3 regions of the Mesorhizobium sp. B2-8-3 genome follow, and region 2 is predicted to be linked to each of the others. Evidence: predicted binding sites of a transcription regulator. Region 2 holds the regulator's gene; each other region holds the start of a gene.

Region 1 (4,125 bases), on a different contig from region 2:
GGTACCGCCGCCGGCGCGCTGTTGCGCCACGTCGCCAAGCAGCTGGTTCTGGCCCGCAGGATCACCGGTCGCGTCGAAAATGTCGCGCACTTTGCTGTCGAAAGGCAGCACGAAAATGTGGTCGGACGGCGTCCATTGCACCAGCACTTCGCTCGACTTTTCCGGCGTGAACAGGAACTGCGCGGCCTGCTGCAACTGCGTTTCGCCCTCGTTCTCCATCGAACCCGAGAAGTCGAAGCAGAGCGCCGTCAATGACGGTTTGCGCAGCGCCTGCTGGTAGAGGTCAAGCGCCTTGCGGATCACCGCGGGTTCCGGCATGCGGATCGACGTCACCAGCTTGCCCGGATCGAAATTCCAGTCGGGCTCAGCCGTCGCCTGGACCGAGGCGCCGCCGAGCGGCAGTCGCCGGCCAGTGTCGGCGATGCGCTTGCGCACCGTGTCCGACTGCAGATAGGCGAGCAGGTCGGCGAAGAACTTTTCGACATCGGCGCCGCGCCCGTGATCGATGAAGCCGAGCGGGGAATCGCCGACCGCGACGCCATCGGCCGGATAGACCGCGTAGAGCGGCTCGTCGCCCATTTGCTTCAGCCTGTCGTTGGTCTCTTTCAGCGTCGCCTCGTAATTCCACATCGCGTCATAGAGCGTGCCCTTGCGCGCGGAATCGACATAGAGGTCGGCCAGCCAGCCTGAAGACCCGGAAGAGCGCTCGACGCCCTGCAACAGGGCGCCGACCGTGTCGTGCACGGAGGGATTGTCGAGGTCGCCGGGCTGGATCACTTCCTTGCCGCCGAGCGCGCTGGAGAGCATCGCCAGATAGGCGCTGGCGCCGGAGTTGGACTGCGTGGCCGAAGTCATCAGGAATTTGAGCTTGCCGTCCTTCACCGCGGCAAGGATGTCCTTCATGTAGACTTGCCTGCCGATCCAGCCGAGTTCGGCGGCCTTGGATTTGCGCACGCCGAGGATGACCGGCATCTGCGCGATCGAGGTGAGGTTGCGTACCTTGCGGCCGGTATCGAACAGGTCGACCCAGACGCTCGACGCCGGCCAGACCGCGTCCTGATCGAACCCGCTGGCCTTCTGCAGACCGAGACCGATATCGAGCGAGCCTTGGTAAGAGATGGTGCAGGTCGCGCCCTGCTTGGCGCAGAACTCCTGCACGATCGGCTCCAGCACCGTGTTCTCGGAACCGGAGACGATCGAGAATTTGACATTGCCCGAATTGCAGGCCGCCAGCAGCAGCACGGCCGCCAACGCCAGAACGGACGAAAGCTTCATTGGCATCGAGGCCCCGTCAGCCCTGGGTGAGCGCTTTCTTGAGGTCGGCGGTCATCTTGTCCATCTGCTTTTCGGCGTCGGCCCGCTTTTGCCGGCCTTGCTCCTGGACCTTGAGCACACCTTGCACGGTGTCGATCAGATCGTGGTTGGCCTGCGCCAGCGTCTCGACATCGACGATGCCGCGCTGCGCCTGTTCCTCGATGGAGATGGCCTGATCCTTCATCATCTTCGATGTCTGGCGGATCATCTCGTTGGTGGCGTCGGTTACGGTCTTTTGCAGCTCCAGAGCCGACTTCTGGTTGGTCAGCCCAAGCAGGATGACCATCTTCTGCTTCCAGGCCGGCACGGTCAGCGCCGAAGTCGCCTGCAGGTTCTCGATCAGCGTCTCGTCGCCCGACTGCACGATGCGGATCTGCGGCAATTGCTGGATGCCGAGTTGACGGGCCTGAATGAGATAGAAGATGCGCTTTTCAAGGCGGTCGAGCGCCTGCACGGCGTCCTGGTAGGTTTGCGCCTCCAGGGAGCCGACGGTGTCGGCGCTCTTCGCCTCCGCCGCGGCCTTCAGCTTCGGCAGCTCGTCGGCGCGGTAGTTGTCGACGAATTTCTTGCCGGCCTGCACATAGGCGTCGAGGTTGAGGATGGAGTCCTTGGTCTGCTCATGCAGGTCGTCGAGCACGGCGATATCGCGCCTGAGCGTGTCCTTATGACGGTCGAGCTCAAGGCCGATACGGTCGATCTGACCGGCGACGTCCTCGTACTTTTCCTTGAAGCGCTCGAGCCGTGCCTTGAACGAGGAGAACAAATTGCTCAGGAACCCTTCGTCCTTCAGCGAAGCCGGATCGAGGTTCCTGGCCTTCATGATGATGTCGGTAAGCAATGTGCCGGTTTCGCCGAGATCGCGGTTGCGGATCTGCGACAGAATCTTGTCGGCATAGTCGCTGACCGCTTGCTGGGCGCGGTCGCCGAAGACCGAAATCGCCGCTCGGTCGCGAATATCGATGCCGCCTTCGATCCTGGCGACCTCGCCCGGGCTGGCGGCAATGGCGGGCAACTTCGAAGTGTCGTCGAGCAGAGTGATGCTGTTCTCGTCGGCCATTGAGACCTCCCCCTCGGTGAACAGTATCTCGATAGACAGTGTGTGACAGACATATGACAATGGCCGGGCGTGGCGCTTGGGCCGTGAAATAGATTACATTTCAGGGCCTATGCGGAGGGACCCCTCGCTTCTGCAGCCGGCGCCGCCAGCCATTGTCGCACGATCGCGGCGTCCGCATCGCCGAATTCATGGCCCGAGGCGACGATGCGCGCGTCGACCTCGGCGCGGCGCTCGCTGAACAGCGTCACTAGTGCGAGCGCGAACGGTCCGTAGGTCTGATCGGCGGCGCCGGCGACGATCAGCACCCGTGTGCCGCTAAGATCTGACGTTGGAGGATTGTCGAGCACCGGCATCGCCCTCAACAGCGCCGCCTGCTTGACCAGGCCGGGATGGAGCAGCATCAGGCTGGAGACGACATTGGCGCCGTTCGAATAACCAAGGAAGGTCGCGCGTTGCAGGTGGAGCCCATGTTGCCGCGCGGCTTCCGTCGCGAACTGGGCATAGGCGGCCGTCTCGGCACGGATGGAGGTTTGCTCGAAACTGGTCGGCGTGATTCGCTCGAACCAGCGAAATCCGTCCTCCTGCCGGATGCGGCCGCGCGCCGCGACGATCACCGAACGCGGCGCGATCTGCATCGCCAGCGGCAGCATCGTCGTCTCGTCCACGCCTGACCCGTGCAGCACGAAGAGGCAGTCGCCGCTGGCGTTTGCCGGCTTCAGCAGACGGTAGGGAAATGTCAGATCCTCGCGCAGGATGCTGTTTTCGTCGCTATATTCGAACACGCTCACATCCATTTGATTCCATGAGAGATTCGTTGATTTGCCGGCTTCAAAACGGAATATTTTCGCGCTCCGCGAAAGTTGATTGAACCAGGCGCAATTCAGGCCGTTTTTCCGCCGATACACTCCCCCTGGGAGGAATCGAAGCGGTGCGCCCCGGGGGTCGCATTGCTGGCTATGAACAACCAGCTTTGAGGCCTTTTGTCGATGACCACCCCTGTTTCCAACGATCGCGACAAGCGTATCAACGATCGCGACAAGCGTGTCGTCGAGCGCGATACGCGGATCGACGTGCTGCGCGCGCTCGCGTTGCTCACCATTTTCGTCGACCATGTGCCTGGCACGGTCTTCGAGAATTGGACCTATAAGAATTTCGGTTTTTCCGATGCGGCGGAGGCCTTCGTGCTGATTTCCGGCATCTCGGTGGCGCTGGCCTATGGCACGAAGTTCAAGCCGGGCGGCCGATTGCTCGCGACCTTGAAGATGTGGCGGCGCGCTGGCGTGCTCTACATCTCCCACATCGTCATCACGATGGTGGTGGTCGCGCTGTTTTGCGCCGCCGCGCTGTTCGCGCACCGGCCGGAAATCCTGACGATGATCAACATCGAACCCTTGATGCGCAACACGCCGCAGGTGCTGCTCGGCATCGTCACGCTCGGCCACCAACTCGGCTATAACAACATCCTGCCCGTCTATGCGGCGTTGCTTCTGGCGGCGCCTGCTTTCGTGCTGTTCGTCAGCTATCGGCCCGTGCCGGCGCTGATCGCGTCCGGCCTGCTGTGGCTCGTCGCCGGCATCTGGCAGATCGCGCCGCCGAACTATCCGGAGCCAGGCCTTTGGTTCCTCAACCCGCTGTCTTGGCAGTTCCTGTTCAACATCGGCCTTGCCGCCATGCTGCATGTGAAGCGCGGCGGGCGGATCCCGGTCAATCCGTGGCTGCTTGGTGCCGCCGGCATCTATGTGATCGGAGCGGCG
Region 2 (4,125 bases):
CGACAGGCCATGGCATCATCATCACAAGGCCGCGATGACTGGGAGGACGTGCGAGACGATGTCGGTCGGAATCCGTCACGACGATTTGCGCCGGCGCAACCGCGCCATGGTGATTTCGGCCGTGCGCCGCGCCGGCCAGCCCTCGCGCACGGAGATTGCTGCCACCACCGGGCTCAGCCACTCGACCATTTCGGCGATCTCCGCCGATCTGATCCAGGAAGGCATTCTCACCGAAAGCAAGGCCAGCGAGCCGACGGCGTTGAAACGCGGCCGGCCGCAGATCGGTCTGGCGCTGAACCCCGAAGCCGCCGCGGTGCTGACCGTGGTGCTGTCGCTGAACTTCCTGTCGGTCGCCGTGATCGATTATGCCGGCCAGGTGGTTGCCGAGGAGCAGCAGCGCCTCGACACGCTTGTCATGCCCCGCGACGAGCTGATCGGCGAATGCATGGCGATCGTGCGGCGCCGGCTGGGGGATCCCGACCTCGACGTGGGCAGCGTCGCCCGCATCGCCATGGGCATTCAAGGCATCACCGATTCCCATTCACGCGCCATGCTGTGGTCGCCGATCACGCCGCTGACCGACATCCCTTTCGCCGACCTCCTCGAAAGGGAATTCGGTATTCCCGCCACCATGGAGAACGACTGCAACATGATGGCGGTGGCGCTGCAATGGCGCGATCCCGAGCGCTATCGCGACGACTTCATCGCCATCCTGCTCTCGCACGGTATCGGCATGGGCCTTGTGCTGAAGGGCGCGCTGTTCAGCGGCACGCATTCCTCCGGCGGCGAGTTCGGCCATATGATCCATCGTCCGGGCGGCGCGCTTTGCCGCTGCGGCCGCCGCGGCTGCGTCGAGGCCTATGCCGGCAATTACGCGATCTGGCGCAGCGCCATGGGAATAAGCGAGGACGCCACCCCGACCGACGTCGGCGACGCCGATATGCGCGCGCTGGCCGCGAAAGCCCGGCAGGAGGACGGACCCGAACGGGAGGCTTATCGCCGGGCCGGCGAAGCGCTCGGTTTCGGCCTCGGCAGCCTGTTCGCCCTCATCGACCCGGCGCCTGTCGCCATGGTCGGCGTAAGCGCGGCCGCCTTCGACCTGATCGAGCCGGCGCTGCGAGAGGCGATCGCCCAGACCGCCGGCGGCCAGCACTCGGAATCGATCTCCTTCGACACCGAGCCGAACGAACTGCCGCTTATCCGCGAAGGCTGCGCCATGCGCGCGCTGACCTTCGTCGATCAGGAGATTTTCGCGCCGGGGGTGCAGGCCAGAGCGGGGGCCGGGAAGAACGTGGCCTGAGCGAACATGGCGCTGAAGCCGCGAATCGCACCAACGTTGGAGATTGGCCGAAGCCACCGCGACTTCGTCATTCCAGGGCGGAGCAAGGAGCGAAGCGACGCGCGCAGACCCTGGAATCCATGCCGTTACCTCGATCGTAGGGTGCAGCGGTGCAGAGTTCTGCGCCATAGCGGCGCGTGGAAGTCACGGCATGGATCCTCGGGTCTGCGCTGCGTCGCTACGCTCCTTGCTCCGCCCGTGGATGACGAAGCGCAAGCGTCTCGACTACCCACCAGCGTTAATGTTGGAGTGCCGATCCCGTCGGAACTTCCGCCCTCGGGACTAATCCTCCCTGATCGCGTACCCCGCCCCGCGGATGGTGCGGATGACGTCCGGCATGCGGCCGTTGTTGACCGCCTTGCGCAGGCGCCCGACATGGACGTCCACGGTGCGCTCGTCGATATAGATCGTCTCGCCCCAGACATTGTCGAGCAGCTGGCTGCGCGAGAACACGCGGCCGGGATGACGCATCATGAATTCGAGCAGGCGGAACTCGGTCGGGCCGAGCCTGATCTCGCTCTTCTTGCGGTAGACCCGGTGCGATTCGCGGTCGAGCACGATGTCGCCGACCTTGAGCACGCTGGACAGCACCTCCGGCTTGGCGCGGCGCAGCAGCGCCTTGACGCGCGCCATGAACTCCGGCGTCGAGAATGGCTTGACCAGATAGTCGTCGGCGCCGGTCGAGAGGCCGCGCACGCGGTCGCTTTCCTCGCCGCGCGCCGTCAGCATGATGATCGGCAGCCGCTCGGTCTCGGGCCGCATCCTGAGACGCCGGCAGAGCTCGATGCCGGAAACCGCCGGCACCATCCAGTCGAGCACGAGCAGGTCGGGAACGTTTTCCTGAAGGCGGATTTCGGCCTCGTCGCCGCGGGTCACCACTTCGACCTGGTAACCCTCGGATTCGAGATTGTAGCGGAGCAGCACCCCCAGCGGCTCCTCGTCCTCCACCACCATGATGCGTGGCGCGATCATTGGGGTAACCTTTTCGTCAGGCCGCCGGCGCCGACATTGCGGTCTCGTCCTGCTTCGGACGATTGGCGGGCAATTGCGTGCCGGTCAGCACATAATAGGCATTCTCGGCGATGTTGGTCACATGGTCGCCGATGCGCTCGAGGTTCTTGGCGCAGAACAGAAGATGCGTGCAAGCGGTGATGTTGCGCGGGTCTTCCATCATGTAGGTCAACAGCTCGCGGAAGACGGACGTGTATTTGACGTCGATGCGCTCGTCGTCGTTGCGAAGCTTGGCCAGCGCCGTGGCATCGCCCACCATGTATTCCTGGATCACGGCCTGGACCTGGATCAGCACCAGCTGCGCCATCGAATCGATCGAATGCGTGAGGTCGCGCGGCGCGGCGCTGACGCCGACCGAGCCGACGCGCTTGGCGATGTTCTTGGCGAGATCGCCGATGCGTTCGAGGTCGCCCGCCATGCGGATCGAGCCGACCACGTTGCGCAGGTCGTCCGCCATCGGCTGCCGCTTGGCGATCAGCGTGATGGCGCGGTCGTCGAGCTCGCGCTGACGAGCGTCCATGATGGCGTCGTCGGAGACGACGCGCTGCGCCAGCGCATTGTCGGTCTCGAGCAGCGCCCTGGTCGCACCGCCGACCATGGAGCTGGCGAGATCGCCCATGTCGTTGATGAGCCGGCTGATCTGCCTCAGATCCTCGTCGAAGGAGGCGACGGTATGTTCGGCCATGATGATGTCCTCGTATGAACTCAGCCGAAGCGGCCGGTTATGTAGTCCTGCGTGCGCTTCTCGCGAGGCGAGGTGAAGATCTTCTCGGTCCGGTCGAACTCCACCAGCTCGCCCAGATACATGAACGCCGTCTGCCGCGACACGCGCGCCGCCTGCTGCATGTTGTGGGTGACGATGACGATCGTGTAGTCGGCCTGCAACTCGTCGATCAGTTCCTCGATCTTGGCGGTCGACAGCGGATCGAGCGCCGAGGCCGGCTCGTCGAGCAGGATGACCTCGGGCTTCACCGCCACGGTGCGGGCGATGCACAGGCGCTGCTGCTGGCCGCCCGAGAGGCTGAGGCCGCTGGCGTTGAGCTTGTCCTTGACCTCGGTCCACAGCGCGGCGCGCTTCAGCGCCTGCTCGACGCGGCTATCCATCTCGGCCTTGCTGATCTTCTCATAGAGCCTGACGCCGAAGGCGATGTTCTCGTAGATCGACATCGGGAACGGCGTCGGCTTCTGGAACACCATGCCGATCTTGGTGCGCAGCAGGTTGAGGTCCTGCGAGCGGTCGAGGATGTTCTTGCCGTCGAGCAGCACCTGGCCCTCGGCGCTCTGCTTCGGATAGAGCTCGTAGATGCGGTTGAGCACGCGCAGCAGCGTCGACTTCCCGCAGCCCGACGGGCCGATGAAGGCTGTCACGCTGCGCTCGGGCAGGGACAGGTTGATGTCCTTCAGCGCCTTCGACTGGCCATAGTAGAAATTGAGGTTCTTGACCTCGATCTTGGCCTTCTCGACGGTCGTATCGGCTGCGTTCAGGTCGGTGGACAACATCGGTTTCATCTGTCCTCTCTGCGTCCGGTTAGGCTGCGGGCGATGATGCTCAGCCCGAGAACCGTCAGGGTGATTATGAGTGCGCCCGTCCAGGCCAGTTGCTGCCATTCCTCGTAAGGGCTGAGAGCGAACTGGAAGATGGTCACCGGCAGGCTGGCCATCGGCGCATTGAGATTGCTCGACCAGAACTGGTTGTTGAGCGCGGTGAAGAGAAGCGGCGCCGTCTCGCCGGAGATGCGGGCGATCGCCAGCAGGATTCCGGTGACGATGCCCGA
Region 3 (4,125 bases), on a different contig from region 2:
ACCTGCACGCCCCACGGCTTCACGTTGATCGAGGCCATGGCGACGGTCCGCGACATGATCACCGGCAGCCTGCGGCAGGCAACCGCGAAGCTCATCTTCGGGTCGAGCGGCTGGACGGTGCCGGCATAGGATTTGTCCGAGAACTTGTCGACGGGCTCGCCCATGACATCGAAGACATAGCTTTCCGTCTCCATCGGCAGGAAGCCGCCCGAACTCAGCCAGCGTGACACACGGTTCTCGCCGGCATTGTAAGCCGCCGCCGCGAGCCCGAGATTGCCGTAGCTGACCTTCATCTCGGCGAGATATTTCGCCGAGGCCGGGATGGCCTGCCCGATGTCGAAGGGATCGGCGAGCCCGCGCATCTTGGCGGTGCCCGGCATGAATTGCGCTATGCCTTCGGCGCCGACCGGGCTCACCGCGTTCGGATCGAAGCGGCTTTCCTTCCAGATCAGCCGGGCGAAGAAATCCTTGGGCAGGCCGTTCTGCTGGGCCTGGGCTTCGATCAGATCGCAGACACGGTTGATCAGTCGTTTGGCGGCGGACCGCGACTGCGGTGGGTCGGCGAATGCCTGACCGGAAAGGATCAGCGCGCAGATCAAGATCAGCGTCGCGCGCGGCAAAAGCGGCATCGGCCTACTCGGCCGCTGCTTTGCCGTGTCCGTAGCGCCGCTCGATATAGTCGCCGACCATCTTCTCGAAATCCTGCGCGATGGACGGGCCGCGCAGCGTCGCCGCCTTCTTGCCGTCGATGAAGACGGGCGCCGTCGGCGTCTCCCCGGTGCCGGGCAGCGAGATGCCGATATCGGCATGCTTGGATTCGCCGGGACCGTTGACGATGCAGCCCATCACCGCGACTTTGAGATTCTCGACGCCGGGATATTTTTCGCGCCACACCGGCATGTTCTTGCGGATATCGGCCTGGATGCTCTGGGCAAGTTCCTGGAACACGGTTGACGTCGTGCGCCCGCAGCCGGGGCAGGCTGCGACGATCGGCACGAATTGCCGGAAGCCCATGGTCTGCAGCAATTCCTGCGAGACCTGTACCTCGCGGGTGCGGTCGCCATTCGGCTCCGGCGTCAGCGAGATGCGGATCGTGTCGCCGATGCCCTGCTGCAGCAGGATGCCCATGGCGGCCGAAGAGGCGACGATTCCCTTGGTGCCCATGCCGGCTTCGGTGAGACCCAGATGCAGCGCATGGTCGGAGCGGGTGGCGAGTTCGGTGTAGACGGCGATCAAATCCTGCACGCCGCTGACCTTGGCCGACAGGATGATCTTGTCGCGACCGAGCCCGATCTCTTCGGCCATCTCGGCCGACAGGATCGCCGACTGCACGATCGCCTCGCGCGTGACTTCCTGCGCGGTGAGCGGCGAGCCCTTCGCCTGGTTGTCGTCCATCAGCCGGGTCAAAAGCTCCTGGTCGAGCGAGCCCCAGTTGACGCCGATGCGCACCGGCTTGTCGTGTTTGATCGCCATCTCGACGATCGCGGCGAACTGGCGGTCCCTCTTGTCCTTGAAGCCGACATTGCCGGGATTGATGCGGTATTTGGCCAGCGCCTCGGCGCAAGCCGGATGATCGGCGAGCAGCTTGTGGCCGATATAATGGAAGTCGCCGACCAGCGGCACGTCGATGCCGAGCCTCAGCAGCCGCTCATGGATGCGCGGAACCGCCGCCGCGCTCTCGTCGCGGTCGACCGTGATGCGCACGATTTCCGAGCCGGCACGGTGCAGCGCCGCAACCTGGGCGACGGTCTGGTCGATATCGGCGGTGTCGGTGTTGGTCATCGACTGCACGACAACCGGCGCGCCGCCGCCGACCATCACGCCGCCGACCGATACGCCGACCGACTGGCGCCGCGGGAAGGGAGAAGAAAAATATCCGGTCATGCCGGCCGCCTTCATCTGGGAGTTCCGGGCATGAGGTGGCGGAGCAAAGATGGCTTGTCAATGGCAAGCGGCAGCCAAGGCCTGCAAATCGGTGACCGCGATCAACGGCCGCAGGGCTCATATAAAAACCCTCGGGCTGCAAGATCTACACTAAAACGGTCTGGTGATTGAGTAAAAACCAACAAGCCGGCGGCATATCTTGCCACCGGTAGGTTGGCACCGCAACGGGTGCGGTGATGTTGCCTAGGGCATGTTCAGTGTGTCGTCGGGCCCCCCTTCAGCTTTTCAATCTCGTCCTTGATTGCCAGCTTGCGTCGCTTGAGATTCACGATTTCGAGGTCGTCCACCGAAGGATGGTTCATCGCATCGGTGAGCTCACGCTCGATGTCACCGTGTTTCCGCTGCAACTCATCAAGATGGGATGCAAGAGACATGATTGGTTCTCCCTTTCATGGTTTCCTCGATTGCAGCCGTCGCGGGCGCCTCCACCGCAGGTTGCGACTGTGACGGCACCATGACAGTTTGCCACCAACCGATCTCGATGTCGAATGCCACGTGGTAGCATTCCACGACAAAGTGAAATGTGATAAGGGCTGCGCGCCGGTCACAAACCCGCAAGTCACGGCCCCGCCCAAACAGCCCGATTGGGCGATGCACACGCAGACGGTAGATAATGTCCGAACAGGAACAGGCTGAAATACGCCTCGAATATTCCCGGCTCAAACAAGAACACGCCGATTTCGACGCCGCCATCAACGCGATGATCGCCACGGGCTGCGACCCGCTTCAGATCCAGCGCATGAAGAAGAAGAAGCTGATGTTGAAAGACCGGCTGTCGGCGCTGGAAGACCGCATCATTCCCGACATCATCGCTTAGGGACGAATGCTGGGCGCGCGCCCAGGAGGCCGCGGAACGTGCGGGCAGCGAGAGAGCGTATTCACCACATCCTTGCGGCTGTCGGCGAATTCCGCTAAGGCGCGCCTTTGCCGCCGCGGAGCCACACCTTGACCGATCAGCGTGCCGACGTCGCCATCATCATGGGCAGCCAGTCCGACTGGGCGACGATGCGCCAGGCGGCGGAGACGCTAGAGGCGCTGGGCATCCCGCACAAGCGGCTGATCGTCTCGGCGCACCGCACCCCGGACCGTCTCTATGAGTTCGCCAAGGGCGCCAAGGCCGCCGGCTACAAGGTGATCATCGCCGGCGCCGGCGGAGCGGCGCATCTGCCGGGCATGACGGCGGCGATGACGCCGCTGCCGGTCTTCGGCGTTCCGGTTGAGTCCAAGGCGCTTTCGGGCCAGGACTCGCTGCTTTCCATCGTGCAGATGCCGGCCGGCATCCCGGTCGGCACGCTGGCGATCGGCAAGGCGGGCGCCGCCAATGCGGCACTTCTCGCGGCCGCCGTGCTGGCGCTCAGCGACGACAAGCTCGCCGCCCGGCTCGATGCTTGGCGCTCGGCGCAAACCGCCAAGGTCGCCACTGAGCCGACGGACGCGCCGTGAGCCTGGCTCCTGGATCGGCCATCGGCATCATCGGCGGCGGCCAGCTCGGCCGCATGCTGGCGATGGCCGCAGCGCGCCTCGGCTACCATATCGTCGTGTTGGAGCCCCAGCCCGACTGCCCGGCCGCGCAGGTCGCCAACCGGCAGATCGTCGCCGCCTATGACGATCCGGCAGGGCTCGCCGAACTGGCCGCCGCCAGCGCCGTCGTCACCTATGAATTCGAGAACGTCCCGGTCGCCGCCGCCGAAACGCTGGCGGCAAAGGTCCCGGTCTATCCACCGGCACGCGCGCTCGAAGTCGCGCAGGATCGCGCCACCGAGAAGAGCTTCCTCAACGGCATCGGCATTCCGACGGCGGCATTCCGCCTGGTCGACAATGACGACCAACGGACCGAGGCCCTGAAGGCGTTCGACGGCAGCGGCGTGCTCAAGACCCGCCGCATGGGCTATGACGGCAAGGGCCAGCGCGTCTTCCGCAACATGGAAACGGCGGGCTTTGCCGGGGTCTGCGAGGCAATGGGCAATGTGCCGCTGATCCTGGAATCACTCGTGGCTTTCGAGCGCGAGATTTCGGTGATCGCCGCGCGAGGCCTCGACGGAACCATCGCCGCCTTCGATCCGGCCGAAAACGTCCACCGCGAAGGCATATTGCGCAGCTCGACCTTGCCGGCCGCCATCCGCCCGCAAACGGCCGCCGCCGCCAAGGACGCAGCCGCGAAAATCCTGTCCGCGCTCGACT

What was found. Region 2 encodes PhoB, which activates phosphate uptake and scavenging genes when phosphate is short. Its sites were predicted from a motif close to TGTCATNNANCTGTCAT; they were not measured.
Region 1: FJ418_RS27130 (toxic anion resistance protein) is a predicted target of PhoB. The motif match lies at 2,414-2,430, and genes of this name have one in related genera.
Region 3: FJ418_RS27950 (YdcH family protein) is a predicted target of PhoB. The motif match lies at 2,388-2,404, and genes of this name have one in related genera.

Annotation. Positions count from the first base shown of each region.
Region 1 is NZ_VFTW01000027.1:23,672-27,796, forward strand. Features, by position in the region: gene FJ418_RS27125 (substrate-binding domain-containing protein) at 1-1,281, opposite strand, end outside; gene FJ418_RS27130 (toxic anion resistance protein) at 1,292-2,371, opposite strand; gene FJ418_RS27135 (alpha/beta hydrolase) at 2,479-3,165, opposite strand; gene opgC (OpgC domain-containing protein) at 3,358-4,125, shown strand, end outside.
Region 2 is NZ_VFTW01000038.1:6,791-10,915, forward strand. Features, by position in the region: gene FJ418_RS30145 (ROK family protein) at 59-1,300, shown strand; gene phoB (phosphate regulon transcriptional regulator PhoB) at 1,622-2,311, opposite strand; gene phoU (phosphate signaling complex protein PhoU) at 2,328-3,035, opposite strand; gene pstB (phosphate ABC transporter ATP-binding protein PstB) at 3,056-3,859, opposite strand; gene pstA (phosphate ABC transporter permease PstA) at 3,856-4,125, opposite strand, start outside.
Region 3 is NZ_VFTW01000029.1:25,064-29,188, forward strand. Features, by position in the region: gene FJ418_RS27940 (lytic transglycosylase domain-containing protein) at 1-629, opposite strand, end outside; gene ispG (flavodoxin-dependent (E)-4-hydroxy-3-methylbut-2-enyl-diphosphate synthase) at 634-1,884, opposite strand; gene FJ418_RS27950 (YdcH family protein) at 2,139-2,318, opposite strand; gene FJ418_RS27955 (DUF465 domain-containing protein) at 2,558-2,761, shown strand; gene purE (5-(carboxyamino)imidazole ribonucleotide mutase) at 2,890-3,387, shown strand; gene FJ418_RS27965 (5-(carboxyamino)imidazole ribonucleotide synthase) at 3,384-4,125, shown strand, end outside.